Regions from separate parts of the Mesorhizobium sp. M7A.F.Ca.US.014.04.1.1 genome, predicted to be linked through region 3. Evidence: riboswitches for the same ligand, from Rfam matches in the RefSeq annotation. Region 3 holds a riboswitch; each other region holds the start of a gene.
What was found. Region 3 has a riboswitch for cobalamin ahead of EOA22_RS17935 (aromatic ring-hydroxylating dioxygenase subunit alpha). Riboswitches for the same ligand answer to the same signal wherever they lie in the genome.

Region 1 (6,995 bases), on a different contig from region 3:
CTCATCGCCTACCGGCAGCGCAAGGAAACGCTGGTCGAACGCGTCGCCTGCTCGGAAATCGACACGCTCGGCGGCAAGGCACAGGTCTTCACCTACACGCTGCCGTGGGACTCCATGCATCACATCGCCATCGTCTGCGGCGACATTCGTGACGGCGAGGACGTGCCGGTGCGTCTGCATTCGGAGGATGTGGTGACCGATGTCTTCGGCACCAGCCACCGGCTCGACGCCATCATGAAGACAATGGGCGAGCGCAGGCGCGGTGTCATCGTCTATCTCAGAGAAGGCTCCGTCGGCGTTGCGCATCAGGAGCGCAAGCGGCCGGCAAGCGGCGACCGCGAGGATCACGAAGAGGCGCGCCGCCGTGAAAACGAGTGGCGCGAGATCGGGCTAGGCGCCCAGATACTCAAGGATCTCGGCATCTCCTCGATCAACCTGATCGCCTCGCGCGAACGCCACTATGTCGGCCTTGAAGGTTTTGGCATCCACATCGCCAAGACCGAGATCCTCTGAGCCTCCCGTCGATCCGGTTGCCGGAGAAGACGGATGAATGCGTCCCTGCCTTCCAGCCAGCGCAGCGAGCGGCTTTTGCTGCGCCGCCCAGAAGAGGCTGATCTGGATTTCCTGATCGATCTCTTTTCGCGCCGGGAACTTGTTGCGCATCGTCCGGGCCCTGTCCCGGATACAGCCCAGCAGAGCGCCGCGCGGCTGACGCGCGACATCGGTCATTGGCACAAGCACGGCTTTGGCCGCTGGGCGGTCGAGGCGGATGAAAAGCTGGTCGGCTTCGGCGGCGTCACGGTATCGGCGGATTTCGACGGTCTGAACCTGTCCTATCATCTTCATCCGGCGAGCTGGGGACATGGCTATGCCACGGAATTGGTGACGGAAGCACTGCGCACCGCGTTCGGCCCCTTGCGTGCCGATCGGGTTGTCGGCCTCGTCCGCCCCGCCAATCCGGCTTCGCGACGGGTGCTGGAGAAATGTGGCTTCGTCTTCGAAAAAGAGGTGATTCTGCACGGGGCGCCAACGATAGTTTTGGCATTGGCGCACCCAAGAAGAGTCAATATTTCAGGCCCGGCTGCCTAGAGCGGCGCGCCCGGCCTAAGGCCCGGGCGCGCCGGAACTATTCCGCAGCAATCGCGGCTGCTTCGCATCCGTCCGTCTCGCACTCAGCCGTGGCAAGGCTGCGCTGGCCAAGCAGCACCGTGGCCAGCGCGATCGTGCCTGAAGCCACAGAGACCCAGAACCCGTTCTGGGCACCGAACGCATCGACCACCGCGCCGGCCGCGAACGAGCCGAGCGCCATGCCGATGCCGATGCCGGTCATGACCCAGGTAATGCCTTCGGTCAGCATCGCCTCCGGCACATGCCGCTCGATCAGGCCGAAGGCGGTGATGAAGGTCGGCGAGATCGCCACGCCGCTGATGAACACGGTCAGCGCCAGCAGTGGCACGGTGTCGGCGGTGAGCGGCAACAGCGTGCCGAGCGCGACGAGGGCGACTGCGATGGCCAACTGGCGTTGCAGCGGCGCCTTCAGGCTGAGCGCGCCGACGATGATGCCGAGCACGAACGATCCCAGCGCATAAACGCCGATGACAAGGCTGGCGGCGCCGGGCTGGCCAAGCTCCTTGGTGATCGCCACGGTGCTGACTTCCGTCGTCGCGAAGGTCGCGCCGATGAAGATCAGGGCGAAGGTGATGATCTGAACCGGCCGCAGGCGGATCGCCGAGCCGCTTGAGCCATGGTCCACCGGCCGCACTTGCGGCTCCGTCGAGCGTTGCAGGATGAAGGCCGCTGATCCGAATGCGAGAAATAATGTGCTCACCAGAACGCCGGCTTCCGGGAACAGGGCAGCACTGAGACCGACCGATAGCGATGCCCCGGCGATATAGACCAGTTCATCGGCCGCGGACTCGAAGGCGAATGCGGTGTTCATCTGCGGCCGTCCGCGGAAAATCTCTGTCCAGCGCGCCCGCACCATCGCCGGCATGCTTGGCATGGCCGCGGCCAGTAAGGCCGACACGAACAGCGTCCACACCGGCCAGTCCTGGTTGGCCGCCGCTATCAGGACGGCGAAAGCCAGCACCGCGATGATGGTGGTGGGCACGACGATCCGTGTCTGGCCCAGGCGGTCCACCAGTCTGGATATCTGCGGCGCAACGAAAGCGTTGGCCAGCGCGTATGTTGCCGAGACGGCTCCGGCCAGCCAGTATTCGCCACGCGTCTGCGACAGCATCGCCACGATGCCGATGGGCGCCATGGCGATCGGCAGGCGCGCCATGAATCCGGCGGCCGCAAAGCCCTTGGTTCCGGGGGCACGAAAGATTTCCGCATAGGGATTTTGCATGGGTGGTTCCTCGACAAAGGACGATTCGGCAATTACATACGAAGCGTATGATTGTTAAATAGAGCATACGCCGCGTATGTCAATTGGCATACGTTACGTATGTGAATAGGGCCAGAAGCCATGCACAGACCCCGCAAGGAGATGATCGCCGAGACGCGCGCAAAGCTGATCGCGGCGGCCCGCCATGCCTTCGGCACAACAGGCTATGCGGAAGCCTCGATGGATGATTTCACCGCTTCGGCCGGGCTGACGCGCGGCGCGCTCTATCATCATTTCGGCGACAAGAAGGGGCTGCTGCAGGCGGTCATAGCCCAGATCGACGGCGAAATGGCGGCGCGCATCAATGAGGTCGCGTCGAGAGCGCCGACCCGCTGGCAGCATTTCGTCGACGAGTGCTCGACCTATATCGAGATGGCGCTGGAGCCGGAAATCCAGCGCATCATGTTCCGGGATGGCCCGGCCGTGCTGGGGGATCCAGCGCAATGGCCGAATGCCAGTGCGTGCATCGTGTCAATGACCGACCATCTGACCGCGCTGCAGGAGGAGGGGGTCGTTGTCTCGAGCCTCGACCCCGAGACGGCCTCGCGACTGATCAACGGAGCGAGCAGCCAGGCAGCGCAACGGATCGCCAATTCGGACGACCCCGAAGCGACGTCCAAGAAGGTGGTGACGGCGTTCAAGCAACTGCTCGAAGGCCTGCTCAAGAAGCCGGATCCGCAGTCGAATTGAAGTTCCCACCGGAGCTTTTCGTGCCGGCAGCTGTTCCCGATAGGAATTTTTTCTTGACACCTGCCCTCAGCTAAGGTACATATTCGTCCATGGTGCTGATTTGCGCCGGTGACCCGCCGCACAGGCGGGTTTTTCGTTTGATGCTCCGTCAGACAATGCGCCGGCGAAAGGCTGCGAAAGAAAACCGTTGCCCAGAATTCGTCGCCCTGTGGTGCCAGGGCCGGCAATTGACAATCGCCGGGTTGAGTTCATCCTCTTCCACCATCTCTGAGGCGGAGGGGCACATGTGGGATTTCGAGATCGGCCGGTCGGTGTCCATCATGATGCGGACCTGGCCGTTCATCGTCTTTCGTATGATCGTCTATTTCGGCATCACGCTGGCCTACATCATGGCGACCGGCACCGGTGCCTCGGTCGGCTATGGCGTCGGCCATATCTCCACCGATCCCGACGGGCCCATGTCCTTTGCCCTGTGGGGCGGCGTGGTCGGGTTTGGCATCGTCTCGATCGCGGTCTACTGGATCCGCGAATACATCCTCTATATCGTCAAGGCCGGCCACATCGCCGTCATGGTTCATCTGATCGACGGCCGCGACATTCCCGGCGGTCAGGACCAGATCGCCTACGCCAGGGATGTCGTCACCCAGCGTTTTGCCGAGGCCAATATCCTTTTCGTCGTCGACCAGCTCGTCAAGGGTGCCATCCGCGCCATCACCGGCCTGCTCGGCGGTATCGCCGCCTTCCTGCCGATACCGGGCCTGAGCGGCCTGGTCTCCTTCATCAACACGGTGATCCGCCTGTCGCTGACCTATGTCGACGAGATCATCCTCGGTTACAACATCCGCATCAATTCAGCCTCACCCTTCGAGACGGCGCGCCAAGGCGTCGTGCTCTATGCCCAGAACGGCAAGGTCATGGTCAAGAACGCCGTCTGGCTGGCGGTCATCATGTGGGGCGTGTCGTTCGTCATCTTTCTGATGATGCTGGCGCCTGCCGGCGCCATTCTGTTCCTGATGCCCGGCCAGCTCGCCGGCTGGGCCTTCGTGCTCGCCATCGTCTTCGCCTGGGCATTCAAGGCGGCCTTCATCGAGCCTTTCGCCATCGCTTGCCTGATGCAGGTCTATTTCAAGACCATCGCGGGCCAGGTGCCGGATCCGGCCTGGGACGCCCGGTTGGCCGAGGCGTCGTCGAAGTTCAGGGAGCTCAAGGACAAGGCGCTCGCCTCCTTCGGCGGTTCGCGCTGGGGTACGGCCGGCGCCACACCCTGATCGGCCGGGCAGGTGGTGTCTGGTGAGGCAGAAACGGTGTTGAGGCGCGCCACGGTGGACTTGAGCTGTGTCTCGCCTTGCCCGGAAAACGTCTCGCTCATGATCAGTTCCGGCAGCGGCAGCCGCCGTCCCCAACCATGCGTTTCAAGGTCCGGTTTGGAAGCGAACTCGGAAACACGGCCGACGCAGAGATAGGCGATTGGCGTTACGTGATCCGGAATGGCCAACAGCCGCTTCAGCGCCTCAGCCTCGATGATGCTCACCCAGCCGACGCCAACGCCCTCGGCACGCGCGGCCAGCCAGAAATTCTGCACCGCGCAGACGGTGCTGTAGAGATCCATCTCCGGATTGTGCCAGCGTCCCAGCGGCGAACCCTTCGAGCGCTGCCGGTCGCAAGTGATGCAGATGTTGAGCGCGCTCTCGCAGATGCCTTCCAGCTTGAGCTTGCGGTACAGCGCCTGTTTTTCCGCCTCGATCGCCGGCAGTTCCTGCTCGCGCGCGGCCAGGAACAGGTCGCGCACCTCCGCTCGTCGTCCGGCATCGCGAATGACAATGAAATTCCATGGCTGCATGAAGCCGACCGATGGCGCGTGATGGGCGGCAAGCAGCAGCCGCGCCAGCACGTCGTCATCGATCGCGGTGGGCAGGAAATGGCTGCGCACGTCGCGCCGCGTGAACATGGCGCGATAGACCGCATCGCGCGCATTCTGGTCGAATCCATCGTCAATGGCAGCGGTCATATGTTCCGGCATCGCTTGTCCCCTTGCGATTGCAGATTCAAAACGGTCAGAGCGTACTTTGTGCGTCCAAATGGACGCACGTCGCTCTGATGCCACCCGCCCGACCATGCGGATGACGATGCCTGCCAGGCCGGTCTTCTGGCTTGGGATCAACCCGCGTCCGGTGCCTTCCCGTCATCGACAGTGGCATTTACCGGCGCGGTCCCCCTCACAGCGTTGGGCACGCCACGGAATTCAACCGTGTTCCCGATTCTCCCGCTTGCGGCGGGCACCAGGCAGTGCCAAGGACTTTACGCCGAAGCGCCGGCGAGGCCAATGCCTGCGGCGACACGAATGGACGCAGGCGCGATTTTCCCCAGTCATCGGCCGCCCGTGCATGGCCTTTGTCGATCCGGGTCACTAGATTAGGACGATGACCACCCGTCTCTACACGCATCCGATCTTCCTCGAGCATCTCACGCCGCCCGGACATCCCGAGCGGCCCGACCGCCTGCGTGCCATCGAGCGCGTGCTCGACGAGGAAGCCTTTGCCGGGCTCGATCGTATCCAGGCGCCGGAAGGCGACGAGGCCACCATCCTCTACGCGCATCCCGCCGATTTCGTCGCCCGCGTGCGCGCCGCCATTCCCGACGAGGGGATTGCCCGCATCGATGCCGACACCACTGCCAGTCCGAAGAGCTGGCAAGCGGCGATCACCGCGATCGGCGCCGCCAACGCCGCCGTCGATGATGTCTTTTCGGGCCGCGCCGACAACGTCTTCGTCGCCGCCCGGCCGCCCGGCCATCATGCCGAAAAGACCACGGCCATGGGCTTCTGCCTGTTCAACACGGCGGCGATCGCGGCGCGTTATGCGCAGAAGAAACACGGTGTCGAGCGCGTTGCCATCGTCGACTGGGACGTGCATCACGGCAATGGCACGCAGGATATTTTCTGGGACGATCCCTCGGTGCTCTATTGCTCGACACACCAGATGCCGCTTTATCCCGGCACCGGAGCGAAGACCGAAACGGGCGCCGGCAACATCGTCAACGCACCGCTGGCGCCGCAGACCGGCAGCGAAGTGTTTCGCGATGCCTTCCTGTCGCGCGTCCTGCCCGCGCTCGACAATTTCGCGCCCGACCTGATCATCATTTCGGCCGGGTTCGACGCGCACCACCGCGATCCGCTGGCCGAGATCAATCTGACCGAGGATGATTTCGATTGGGCGACCGGCCAGCTGATGCAGCGCGCGGCACGCCACAGCGGCAACCGGCTCGTCAGCCTGCTCGAGGGCGGCTACGATCTGCAGGGATTGGCATTTTCGGTCGCCGCCCATGTCGGGCGACTGATGAAAGGATGAACGATGGCTGGTGAGACCAACGAAGACGTCAAGGCGATGAGCTTCGAGCAGGCACTCGATGCGCTGGAGAAGATCGTCGATGATCTGGAGCGTGGCGACGTGCCGCTCGACCAGTCGATCAGGATCTATGAACGTGGCGAGGCGCTGAAGGCGCATTGCGACCGGCTGCTGAAGGCCGCCGAGGACAAGGTCGAGAAGATCAGGCTGTCGCGCGACGGCAAGCCGGTTGGAACGGAGCCGCTCGACGCGGATTGAGGCCGGTCCGAACGATGGCCTCGCCTCACCGGTTTTTGGACATGATCATGATCGAGGATATAACTCGTTGCGATTGAAACAGCTCAAGGACAAGAGGAGATACGGAAGCGATGTGCAGAAACATCAAGACCCTGTTCAATTTTGATCCGCCGGCAACCAATGACGAGGTGCGCGACGCGGCCCTTCAGTTCGTCCGCAAGCTGAGCGGAACGACGCGACCCTCGAAGCAGAACCAGCACGCCTTCGATCATGCCGTCGACGCCATCGCGGCCTCGGCGCGCGAACTGCTCGATTCCCTGGAAACCCATCAGCAT
Region 2 (5,231 bases), on a different contig from region 3:
TGCGGTGCCCCGACAACATGCGGTGCGACGATCAAAAGGACGGCAAGGATCGCCAGCGGCAGCGACTTGCGGAACGCGATCAGGCCGAGACCGGCAGCGGTTGCCGCCACCGTTGCCCACCACCAGATCTGGCGCTGGGTGAGATCGGCGGCCGGCATGGCCGGCAGTTCCGGCGGCAGGCCGAGGCCCGGCGCCAGCGTGAACACGGCAAAGCCGGCCAAGCCCCAGAACACGCCCTGGCGCCAACCACCGATACCGCCGGCGAATTCGGAAACCGCGACCAGGATCAACCCGAAGCCGATGCCGGTGACGATGTTGGCAAGCACGCTGAAGGCGAAACGCTCGAAACCGTCTGCCGGCGCCCAGCCCTCGTCTTCCGCCGCAGCAGTCGCTTCGGCAGGGGCCGGAGCGGCTGTGCTCATGGCATTGCTATCCGTTGCTGCCGGAGCGGCATGGTCATGGTGATGCCCGCCGCCCGCCTGTTCGTAGACTTCCGCCTTCAGGATCAGCGGCACGGTCGCATAGGCCTGCATGCAGGCGAGAACGACGCCGGCCACGAGCCCTGCGATCGCCGCGATGAACACGACGTTGCGAAACAGGTTCATGATGTCAGCCCCTCGTCAGTGGCAGGGAAACGCCATCGAATGGCGATAGTCGTGAGCCGCATTGTGGACCGCATCGATATGCGAGAAGCCGACAAAGCCCATCACGAAAATGCCGAGCAGCGCGGCGAGCGCAAGCTGCATGAAGCGCGACTGCGAGGAGACGGAAGCGCCGAGGGAGACGGAAGCGGTAGTCATGTCTTGTCCTTTCGCCCTCCACCCGAGGGCATCGAAGTCAGTTTCCTGTCGCCGGCAGGTCTCCTGGCTCACGGATCAGCGTCCTTCCCCACCTTCCCGAAGAAAAATCTTCAGTGGCATATGGAGAGGACTACCGCACACAGTTGCGGGGGCAGCCACGGCATTGGGCGAAATCCGCCCTTACCGCATTCCCTCTTGGCTCCAAAATGGAACCGGCGACACCGGCGACTATAGGCAGAATCCTCGCGTCCGGCAAACCAAATTCCGCCGGCGACCGTTGCGAATGCGCCATGAAGGTCAAAGCGATTTCGGCAGATAGCGCCACGTCACGAAGCCGCAGACCGCCGCCAGCAGGCCGAGCGTGACGAACACCGAGCCCAGGCCGAAGAAGGCCAGCACCACCGAATAGACCAGCGGCGGCGTCAGCTCGGAAAAGTCGAGATAGGTGCGATAGACTGCCGCCATCTGCGATCTTTCATAGGAGCGCACCGAGCGCATGAAGGCGGTCGAGCCGAGCGCGTCGAGTGCAATGGTGAAGAAGGCGCCGCAGAGCAGGAAGGCGCCGGTGAGCAGCGGCACGGTTTCGCCGACGAAGCCCGCCGCCAGAAGCGCGACCGACATGGCGAAATAGGCAAATGTCATGGTCCTGCGGCCGCCAAAGCGCTTTCCCGCCTTGCCCCAGAAAATCGCCATGAACAAAAGCGCGTTGCCGGCCGAAACCAGCAGGCCGCCGGCCAGCTTGCCCTCACCCGTAATGACCATGAACAGCGGCCCATAGACGAAGAACGTCGTCCAGAAACAGGAGCGCCCAAACGCGATCAGCCAGGCCAGCCTGAGCCTGGGCTGGGCGATGAAGCGGCCGATATTGGCGAGCGGATTGGCTGGTCGCGTCTTGCCGGGACGGATCGACGGGTTGTCGCCGAGCCGGTAGGTCCAGAACAATGCCAGCAAGGCTAACGCGAACACGGCCACCGCGCCATGCGCGGCATAGACGCCGAAGCGCGTGTAGAGGAAGATGCCGAGCGTCGGCCCACCGGTCCAGGCCAGCATCGACCACGCCATGCGCAGCGATTCGGCCTGCATGAAGTCGGTCTTGCGGATGTGGTCCATGATGTAGAGGTTGAGCGTGATCGACAGCGCGCTGGCGCCCATCACCCGGCACAGCATGCCGGCCAGTTGCCCGGCAAGCGTGTCGGTGACGAAGAACAGCGAGCCAATGGCCAGCAGGCAGGCGCCCGCCGTGTAGACCCAGCGCCGGGCGAAACGGCGGATCAGCATCGGCATGAACAATGTCACCGACAGGCCGAGCATCGCCACGACGGTGTAGAGGATCGAGACGATCTGCTCGTTGTGCAGGATCTCGTAAGCCTGGATCGGGATGACGCTCGACACCGTGGCGCGGGCGAAGGATTCGACCGCATAGAGCGAAGCGAAGGTGCGCGCGTCCGCGGCCTTGAGGGCCGGTAGCCAGATCGGATGGCGCACATGGGTGGACATTGCTTTCCCCGAAGCAGATTCACCGGGTCAAATCTGCCGTGGCGACCTCAGCGCCAATAAGAGGAAACCGACGTGCATCCGGCAAAAGCGAAGCCGGCCAAAGGCTTTCCGGCACTGGCCCAATGCCGCGGCTGATCCGGCGCTATCGGCAGGGTTGCCGGTCTTCTTTTGTCCCGGGCAACCGTGATAGTCCTCCAGCGGGGCTGAATCAGAATGCGAGACCATGAGCATCCAAACGCCGACCGCACCCGTTCAGGATCGACCAAAGCGCATCGTCGCCATCGACATCGTGCGCGGCATCGCGCTGATCGCCATGGCAAGCTACCATTTCACCTGGGATCTGGAGTTCTTCGGCTACACCGATCCCGGCCTGACCGCCTTCGGCTGGTGGAAGATCTACGCGCGCTGCATCGCCTCGACCTTCCTGTTCCTGGTCGGCGTCAGCCTGTATCTCGCCCACGGCCGACAAATCCGCTGGAACGGCTTCTGGAAGCGGTTCGCCATGGTCGCCGGAGCCGCGATCGCGATTTCGGTCGTCACCCGCATAGCCACTCCGGACGGCTTCATCTTCTTCGGCATCTTGCACGAGATCGCGCTGGCCAGCCTGCTCGGTCTCGCCTTCCTGCGCCTGCCGGCGCTGCTGACGCTTGTCGTCGCTGCGCTCGTTATCGCCGCCCCCGTCTATCTGCGCTTCGAGGCCTTCGATCACCCATGGCTGTGGTGGGTCGGCCTGTCGGCGACCAATCCGCGCTCCAACGACTACGTTCCGCTGTTTCCGTGGTTCGGCGCCGTGCTTGCGGGCATCGCGGTGACGAAACTCGCCGCAGGTGCCGGCCTGCTTGCCAGGCTTGCCAATCTGGCGCCCGGTCGCTTGGCCAACCCGCTGGTCTTCATCGGTCGGCACAGCCTGGCTTTCTATTTGATCCACCAGCCGCTGCTGATCGGCTGCGTCTGGCTGTTCTCGCAGATCATGCCGGCGCAGGTCGAAACCCCGCAGGTGAATTTCCTCAAAACCTGCCAGCTGTCCTGCGAGCAGTCGCGCGACACCGAGTTCTGTACGAGCTACTGTGTCTGCATGCTCGATACACTCGAGGGCGAGTCCACGCTTGATAGGCTCTACAACAACGATCAGACTGCGGAGTGGAAAGCGCATTTGTCCGATCTCGCCGGCATGTGCACCGCCAAGACCGACAGCAAGTTGATGGAGGGAGGGGCCGAATGACCGAGAACCAGCCGAAGCCGGGGCTCATACCGTGGCCGCCGCTGATCTACATCGCCGCCATCGCCGTCAGCATCGCACTGGGCCTGCTCTATCCCCTGCCCTGGATCGGCGACCTGCTGGGCGATATCCTGTTCGCGGCCGGCTGGGTGGCGCTGTTTGCCGTCGCCGCACTCTGGTTCACCGCGATCCGCACCATGATCCGGGCCAAGACCACGCTCAACCCCAACGCTGTACCCGATCACCTGGTCACCACGGGTCCCTTCGGCGTCACCCGCAATCCGATGTATCTGGCCAACACGCTGCTGTTGATCGGCGTCGCCTTTGTCTCGGGCATCGTGTGGTTCCTGCCGCTGGCGTTCATCGCCGCCTATGCCACGCAGAAGGTGGCGATCGAAGGCGAGGAAAAGGTGCTGGCGGCAAAATTCGGCAAGAAATACCGCGACTACGCCAAACGCGTGCGCCGCTGGATTTGAGCTGGCTTTCAAGCGGCCAATCTCCCCCCTCGTGGGGGAGATGTCCGGCAGGAGAGAGGGGGGCGCTGTCCCTCAAACTCTCTGCCTACGTATTCACGCCAAGCTCCACCAGCCGCTCCACACAAGACTCCTCGGCCTGGTCGAGTTCAGCCAGCGTCTCCTCGAGGTCGCGGCGTTTCTGCCGGAGATCCTCGCGCTTTTCCTCGATGCGCTTGATCATCAGGTTGAGCTGGCCGACTTCGCCGGGCGGCTCCTTGTACATCTGGATGATTTCGCGAATCTCGTTGATCGAGAAGCCAAGCCTTTTGCCGCGCATGATCTGGCGAATGAGCTGCCGGTCGGAGGGGCGAAACAGCCGCGTGCGGCCGCGCCGCACCGGCTGCACCAGCCCTTCGTCCTCATAAAAGCGCAGCGTCCGCGTCGACACGTCGAACTCGCGGGTCAACTCGGTGATCGAATAATATTCTCGCATTGCCACTCCCACACGCCGAAACACCGGGGCGATCGCCATGGCGGCGTCACCCTTCTGTCCCGAACCAAAACCCATGCCATGCCGGAATCGACATGGCGCCCCGCGCGAGCCTCGCACGGCATTTACGTAAAAGTCAATTGAGCCAAAAGGCGTGCCTTCAGGGCACGCCGAACCACCACGTGGCAATGCCGAGAAATGCAAAGAAACCGACGACGTCGGTAACCGTGGTGACGAAGACCGCCGAAGCGACCGCCGGATCGACCTTGAAACGATCGAGCAGCAGCGGGATCAGGATGCCGGCCAGGGCGGCCACGAACATGTTGATGATCATCGCCGCCGCGATGATCCCGCCCAGATTGGGATCACGGAACCAGGCTGCCGCGACGATGCCGATCAGGATGGCGAAGACGATGCCGTTGATGAAGCCGACACCCATCTCGCGGCGAATGATGCGGCCGGCATTGTAGATGTCGAGATCCCTGGTCGCCAACGCCCGCACGGTGACGGTCATGGTTTGCGAGCCGGCATTGCCGCCCATGCCCGCGACGATCGGCATCAGCACCGCCAGTGCCACGATGTGTTCGATCGTGCGGTCGAACAGGCTGATCACCGACGCCGCCAGGAACGCGGTCAGAAGGTTGATCAGCAGCCACGGAACGCGTGAGCGCGAGGTCGAAAAGATGCTGTCGGAAAGCTCTTCGTCGCCGACGCCGCCCATGCGCATCAGATCTTCCTCGGCCTCCTGCTGGATGACGTCGACGACATCG
Region 3 (7,073 bases):
GCATGAACTCGCGAAAGGGCACATCGGCTTCCTTGGTCATGTTGCCGGGATGACGCCTGTAATAGAGAGCCACCGTATCGGGCATAACGTATTTTGCCTGGCTCTCAAAGATACGCAACAGATAGTCGGTGTCCTCGGCCTGTTTGAAATCCTCGTCGAAACCACCGGTGCGCTCGATGAGGTCTCGCGCGAAGATCCCGGCGGACAGGTGGATCCCTCGCACGGTGATGGAGTGGCTGTCGGCGGCCGGTTCCAGTGTCTCGCCATCTATCTTGTCGACCAGCGTCATGCGCGAATAGGTCAGCTCGAGGCCAGGATCCTCTTCGAAGCAGGCGAGATCCGCCTTGAAGCGGCCTATCGGGGAGATGTCGTCCGAATCGAGAAACGACACCAGACGCGTCTGCGGCAGCAACTGCTTCAGCCCGGCATTGCGCGCCTTGGTGACCCCGCCATTGATCTGCTGGAAAAGACGAATGCATGGGGCCTCGTCGATCAACGACCGTACGACGGCTGCCGAGCCATCGGTCGACCCGTCGTCGATGACGATGATGTCGAGATCGATGTCTTCGCGCTGCCTGAGCAACGAGCGCAGCGCCAGGCCAACGAATTGTTCGCGATTGTAGACCGGCATGATGACGCTCAGCCTCATCGGCGTCTCCAGCAGCGTTGCGGGCTTGGCTGATCCGAGCCGATTGTCTCGAGCATCATGGCATCCGCCAATCGGCGGGACTCTTCAATTCGAAGATGCCCTGGACCTCTCGCCGTGACGGATCGGCCTTGCGCCGCCGCATCGACTTGTGGATTGCACGCAAGTGGTTGCGGACCCTGCCGCTATGTTCCTTGGTGACATTTCCGGCGTGGCGTCGGTAGTAGATCGCGACGGTGTTCGGCAATTCGTAGCGCGGACCGGTTTCGAAGACTCGCAACAGATAATCCGTGTCCTCGGACTGCTCAAAGTCCTCGTCGAAATGGCCGATGCGATCGACAAGCGTTCGACTGAAGAGAGCGGTGCTCAGCGAAATTCCGCGAAGCGTCATGGTACAGCAGTCCGCCTCCGGCTCGAGCTTCTCGTCGTCGATCCGGTCGACCAGCGTCATCAGCGAATAGGTTAGCTCAAGCCCGGAGGTAGCCTCGAAGCGGGCGAGATCGGCCTTGAACCGTCCGGCCAGCGAGATGTCGTCAGAATCCAGGAATGACACGAACTCCGCATCCGGCGGCAGTTGCCGCAGCCCGGCGTTGCGCGCCCTGGCCACGCCCATGTTCGATTGCTGGAAGAGTCGGATGCAGGGGTTTTCGCCCATCATCGAGCGTACGGCCTCAGCAGAGCCGTCGGTCGAACCGTCGTCGATGACGATGATGTCGAGATCGGCGGCGTCCCGCTGCCGCACCAGCGAGCGCAATGCCGAAACGACATAGCGTTCACGGTTATAGACGGGCATTATCACGCTCAGTTTCACGAAGCGCCCCGCACAAGAAAGTCCGCAATCGTGCCGGCTATCTCCTGTGGCTGCGTCCCCAGCGACAGACGATAGCATGGCAGCAGGCGGGTCAGGTCGCTGAAGAAGCGAAAGCCGCTCTCCCGCTCGCCCGGCATCTGCGCTATGCCGGACGGCGCCAAGGCAATCATGGCATCCCTCCGCGACACCGGCACGATCGAACTTGCCCCGCCTCCGCCGATATGTGGCACCAGCAGCGCAACGATGTCCAGGGTTTCAGGCACCGGCCGGGGCGCGATGTCATGAATGTGAAAAGCATATTTGCCTTGCCAGTTGAGCGGGCTATGAGCTGGCAGCCGGTGATCCAGCCCAAGTCGCGCGAATCCCTGGGGATCCTGCTTGAGTGTTGAAAACAACGGGCGGGCAGTCACGCCGTTGGAGAGGTCGACCAGCACATAATCGTCGCCGACGCTGTCCAGCCCGTGGAGGAGGCCGGCGGCGACGGTCCCGGATTTCCCGGCGCCGCCCGCGCCGGCCAGCAGTACGCCCCTGCCTTTGGTGCCGAGCGTCCCCGCATGGGCCAGCCGCATGCCACGTGCCGCATATTCCCAATGGAGGAAGGGGCGCAGCGGCGCTCCCGGCTCCCACGGTGGAAAGGCATCGGCCGAGGCCATCAATTGCACGCCAACGCGACGTTGCGGATCATAGAACTGCCAGAAATCCAGGTCGTGGAAATGGTTGCCGCGCAATCCGGCTTCCGCCAGCCTGGTGGCGAAGCCATGCTGCGTGAAGGGTCCTTGGCCCCATCTGGCCGGTGCCGCGATGCCGTCAATGCCGGGATGTGCGACGAAGATGCGGCAGATGTCGGCAGGCGCTCGGTTGTCCGCAGCCGTGACAAAGCCATGAGCGAAGGCATCCGCCAACGCGCCGGCACTCACATGAGCGGTCAACTCCAGATGCGGCAAACCCACCTTGCAGGTCAGTGGATAATGCGCGGCGCTGCTCTGCGCTTGCGCCAGGACATGACGTGCGTAGTCAGTCAGGTTTTCGAGAGTGACGTTCGGCATGGTCTGCCTGTTCCGGAGCCGTCCGGCAACGAGAGCCTGGCGCGCCTCAGTTGGCCTGCTTCACTGCGGGCCAGCCGAGGGGCTCCTCGACCTCGTGGATGGGATCGACGACAATGAGGTCGGCAAGGTCGTCATGGATGTCGACCTTGAGGGGCTCGCCGGCAGCGGCGAGCTGAGCCAGCAATTCGCTGGGAACCGGTCTTGCCACGCCATCGGTTGCGGCCGCCAGCAAACCGAATTCGAGCAATTGTGAAACAAAGCCGTCAATCGCGGCGGCATCGAGGGCGCCAATCCCGGTCGCGGCGCCGACCAGTTCGGAGGCAGGCACGCCGGACGACAGTGCATCCCAAAGCCTGCTGCCTGAATCAGAGAAGCCGAAATATTTACCGGTGGTCAGGTCGAGAACGACGGCTTCGCCATCGAAGGATTCAAAGACGATATCCTTGCTGGCAATGGCATATACGCCGGATTGTCGCATGTTTGCTCCCCGCCGAAGCAGGCCGCGGAGATGATCTTCGGGCCCTACGGTCAACCCCACCGTTGCAGGCGTCTAACCATTTGCAGGGTTTTTGGCAAGATGGCGTAGGCCCGGCCGAGCGCAGCTGCAGGCCGCGCGGGCATGGACAGCCTCTGACCGTGCCTGCCGGTCACGCCTCGATTTCAAGCGCCGAAAGCGGCTTCGAGCAACAGGCGAGGATAAAGCCGTCTTCGATTTCGTGATCGAGGATGCCGCCATTGTGGCTCATCTCGACGTCGCCCGCGACCTTCCTCACCTTGCAGGTGCCGCACAGGCCGAACTCGCAGGCGGCGGGAATCCGCACCCCCGAGGCGCGTGCCGTCTGCAGCACGGTCTGGCCGGCGACGCATTCGGCATCGACATCGGAATGCGAGAACCGGATCGGTGTCACGGCCTCCACGGTGGCAGCGGCGCCGTCTTCCGCCGGCGGCGAGAACGGCGCCGGGATCTCCTCCACGGCAGGCGCGGCAAAGCTTTCCTGATGGTATTTCGCCATGTCGAAGCCGGCTGCGTCCAGCATGCCGCGCACGGCGCGCATGAAAGGATCGGGGCCGCAGCAGAAAATCTCGCGCTCGCGGAAATCGGGCGCCAGCAATGGCAGCCGGATCGCGTCGATGCGGCCCATATGGCCGAACCAGCCCTCGCGGCTCGACCGCTCCTCGATCATGAAGCCGAGCGACAGCCCAGGCATGCGGCTGCCGAGCAGTTCGAGCTCCTTGCGGAAAATGATCTCTTCCGGGCGGCGCGCGCAGTTGACGAAGCCGACATCGGTCCATGGCGCGCAGTCGTTCAGCCAGCGCAGCATCGACATCATCGGCGTCACGCCGGAACCGGCCGAAATGAACAGGTATTTGGCGGCCGGGTGGCTGTGCAGCGAGAAGTCGCCGGTCGGCCCATAGGCCTTGACGTGCGAACCGGGCGTCAGATGGTCGAACATCCAGCGCGTACCGGTGCTGCCCGCCTGCGCCTTGACCGTCACCGCGATCGAGAACGGCCGCGACGGCGAGGACGACAGCGTGTAGGTGCGCATCAGCGGCCCGTCCGATGTCGGCAGTTCCAGAGTCACGAACTGCCCCGGTTTGTAGCGGAACCAGGTCTGGTTGTCGGAGCGGAAGGTGAAGGTCTTCACGTCAGGCGCTTCGTCGCTGACGCCGATCACTTCCAGCACCTGCAGCCTGTCGTTCCAGGGCGTCATCTGGTCGAGATGGCGATAGAGGCCAAGGTCCGTCATCGCATTCATCCTCTTGTCCCCTGGGCTAGGCGACGCTGCGCAGGGCCGGCCGGCCGCCTTCGGCAAGGCGCGGCCCGATGAACGACGCGTACCACTCGACGAACTGGATCACGCCGCCCTCATGCAGCTCCGAATAGGGGCCTGGTTCATAGGCCGGCGACAGGATGCCGAAGGCGTTTTCCTCGACGATGCGGCGGTCCTGGTCGTTGGTCTCGGTCCAGACATGGGTGAGCTCAGCGAGGTCGTAGTCGACGCCTTCGACCGCATCCTTGTGGACGAGCCATTTCGTTGTCACTGCGGTTTCCGTGGCACTGATCGGCAGCACGCGGAAGGTAACGGCGTGGTCGCCGAGGATATGGTTCCAGGTCGTCGGATAGTGATAGAGCAGCAAGGAGCCGATGCGGTCGGTTGAAACGCTGTCGGACAGGTTCTTCTGGACCGCCCGTTTTCCCGTCATGGTGTAGCTGACGGCATCGCGCAGCAGCGGCGCGCGGGTGGCGCGGTACTGCCCTGCCGGATCGATGCGGAATTTGCTCGGCAAGCCTGATGCCTCGCATCTGGCCCAGTGTGCGACCATTTCAGGGTCGCTGTCGGCGCCATGGACGCCGGTTATGGTTGGAGCCTCGGGGAAGGTCTTGCACAACTCGGGATGATTGGCGGCGCAGTGGTAGCACTCGCGGTTGTTTTCCCAGACCAGCTTCCAGTTGCCCTTCTCGACGATCGTGCTCTCGAAGGCGATCTTTGCTTCACGCAGCCGGTGCGGCAAAAGATAGGGTTCGATCATCGCCCGCATCGGCGCGAAATCTGCCGGTTCCTTGGCCAGGCAGATGAAGATGTAGCCGCCGACGCTCTCGCAGGCGACCGGCTTCAGGCCGAAATCACTCTTGTCGAAACCGTCGGCCATCTGGCGGGCAAACAGCAGGCGGCCGTCCAGCTCGTAGGTCCACTGATGATACGGGCAGACGAGCTTTGCCGCGGTACCCTTCTCCGTGTTGCACACGCGGCTGCCGCGATGGCGGCAGGAATTGTGGAAGGCGTTGATCTTGCCGTGCTGGTCGCGGACAAGGACGACCGGATAATCGCCGACCTGCACGGTGATGTAGCTGCCCGGCTTCGGCAGTTCGCAATCATGGCCGATGAACAGCCAGTCGCGATACCAGATCAGCTCCATGTCGAGCTTGAAGTAGTCCGGATCGGTGTAGAAGGGCTGCTCCAGCGAAAAGCCTTGCCGGCGCCCCTTCAGGAGCCTCAGCATGTCGTTGCGGATATCCATGTCCTGTCCTCGTTCCTAAGGACTGAACTGGTGGTGACGGAGGAAGGATTGAAGCGCAGGCCGGCTGTGTGCCGGACATGCGCTATCCACCTCTTGACCGCCCACCGCGATCAGTCGAGTCTAAAAATCTCGGGCTGGTTTCCGGGCTCTGGAGTTGTCCTTGCGGACCATCGCGACACCTTCCCAGGCGGTTGCCCAGTGGTCTCCCGTTGCGACTTGAACTCCACCACCGTTGCGGGGGCAGCGCCGGATTCTGACCGGCTTCCCAATTCTCCGCCTCGTCGTCACGAAGCGGCACCTGAGATGGTATGATCTAACCACGATCGCGGGCGCGCCGTCGGCATGAAAACGACATCGTATCCATGCGGCGCGACACGGCATGCGAAACGCTACTGCAGCTCGTCGCGGGCCGAGATCCCACCTCCCGGGCGGCCATTTGCCGGCTGCGATCTTCCCGAATCCGACCCTTCGCGGGGGGTCAAAAAAGGTTAATGGTTTCGAAAAATGACTATTAGTTCGCCCTAAAATCGAACCGAACGGTTCGTTTCTGTTGACGGTGCGTGCAGGACGGTGTGAACGCTGGGCCTCTGAAACAGTCAGTGATCCATCAGGTGGCTACACCTAACACACTGATATGAAGAAGAAAAATGCATCCCTAGATTCCGTTGGCACAATTTCAAGGTGTGGATTCATGGTCCACACGGAACAACTTCGTGATTGGAAAAGACGACCTTGCCCTCCCACATCGGGGCTGTCCGAACGACGCGATTTCATTTCCAAGACACGCCGCTAGACGGACGGAAAAAAGACGATACTGGAGTACCAAAAATGAAAAAGATCATTCTCACTGCCGCAGCCCTTCTGGCCATTTCCGGCAGCGCCTTCGCTGGTAGCGACCACTACGGTTCCAACGCCGCGGCAGCCACTGCTGTCGACAGCTCGTACACCGCTTCGACCAAGAAGTCGGAACCGGCTGCTCAGGCGCCTGCCCAGGGTGCTGACCGCAACCTCTTCGGCAACAACTAACAGCCGATTCCCAGTTTCCCGGTCGACGGCGGGCTCGCCCGCCGCCCTGGCGAAATTCAGACATTCAGGAGTATTCAAGATGAACAAGATCCTCATTGCTGCCGCCGCCGTTCTGGCCATCACCGGCAGCGCTTTCGCGGGCAGCGACAACTACGGTTCGAACGGCCCCAACCAGCCTGCCGCCGCTGTGGACCAGTCGTACACGGCTTCCACCAAAACCTCGGAACCGGCTGCCCAGACGCCCGCTCAGGGCAGCGACCGTAACCTCTTCGGTCGCTAACAACCAATTTCGCAACCGACGGCAGCTGTGTCTGCCGTCCTGGCGAAATCCAGAATTCAGGAGACTAAAATGAACAAGATCCTTATTGCTGCCGCCGCCGTTCTGGCCATCACCGGCAGTGCCTTCGCCGGCAGCGACAATTTTGGCTCCAATGGTGCCAATCAGCCTGCCGCCACGACTTCGGTCGACAGCACGCGCACCTCTTCGGTACGCAACACCGGTTCGCCGGTCTACAAGCTGCTG

Region 1: another riboswitch for cobalamin. It lies ahead of bluB (5,6-dimethylbenzimidazole synthase); the one in region 3 lies ahead of EOA22_RS17935 (aromatic ring-hydroxylating dioxygenase subunit alpha).
Region 2: another riboswitch for cobalamin. It lies ahead of EOA22_RS22240 (CbtB domain-containing protein); the one in region 3 lies ahead of EOA22_RS17935 (aromatic ring-hydroxylating dioxygenase subunit alpha).

The regions. Positions count from the first base shown of each region.
Region 1 is NZ_RZRW01000262.1:714-7,708, forward strand. Features, by position in the region: gene ribB (3,4-dihydroxy-2-butanone-4-phosphate synthase) at 1-513, shown strand, start outside; gene EOA22_RS18090 (GNAT family N-acetyltransferase) at 547-1,089, shown strand; gene EOA22_RS18095 (MFS transporter) at 1,127-2,350, opposite strand; gene EOA22_RS18100 (TetR/AcrR family transcriptional regulator) at 2,471-3,079, shown strand; gene EOA22_RS18105 (hypothetical protein) at 3,364-4,347, shown strand; partial or broken gene bluB (5,6-dimethylbenzimidazole synthase) at 4,470-5,195, opposite strand; cobalamin riboswitch at 5,198-5,378, opposite strand; gene EOA22_RS18115 (histone deacetylase family protein) at 5,500-6,426, shown strand; gene EOA22_RS18120 (exodeoxyribonuclease VII small subunit) at 6,430-6,681, shown strand; gene EOA22_RS18125 (DUF2277 domain-containing protein) at 6,792-6,995, shown strand, end outside.
Region 2 is NZ_RZRW01000369.1:449-5,679, reverse strand. Features, by position in the region: gene EOA22_RS22245 (CbtA family protein) at 1-605, opposite strand, end outside; gene EOA22_RS22240 (CbtB domain-containing protein) at 621-800, opposite strand; cobalamin riboswitch at 836-1,032, opposite strand; gene EOA22_RS22235 (MFS transporter) at 1,098-2,297, opposite strand; gene EOA22_RS22230 (DUF1624 domain-containing protein) at 2,521-3,519, shown strand; gene EOA22_RS22225 (isoprenylcysteine carboxylmethyltransferase family protein) at 3,516-3,992, shown strand; gene EOA22_RS22220 (MerR family DNA-binding transcriptional regulator) at 4,078-4,464, opposite strand; partial or broken gene mgtE (magnesium transporter) at 4,622-5,231, opposite strand, start outside.
Region 3 is NZ_RZRW01000259.1:832-7,904, forward strand. Features, by position in the region: gene EOA22_RS17910 (glycosyltransferase family A protein) at 1-649, opposite strand, end outside; gene EOA22_RS17915 (glycosyltransferase family A protein) at 705-1,439, opposite strand; gene EOA22_RS17920 (hypothetical protein) at 1,454-2,503, opposite strand; gene EOA22_RS17925 (PqqD family protein) at 2,550-2,981, opposite strand; gene EOA22_RS17930 (hybrid-cluster NAD(P)-dependent oxidoreductase) at 3,151-4,251, opposite strand; gene EOA22_RS17935 (aromatic ring-hydroxylating dioxygenase subunit alpha) at 4,277-5,524, opposite strand; cobalamin riboswitch at 5,639-5,841, opposite strand; gene EOA22_RS17940 (DUF680 domain-containing protein) at 6,353-6,550, shown strand; gene EOA22_RS17945 (DUF680 domain-containing protein) at 6,630-6,830, shown strand; gene EOA22_RS17950 (DUF680 domain-containing protein) at 6,900-7,073, shown strand, end outside.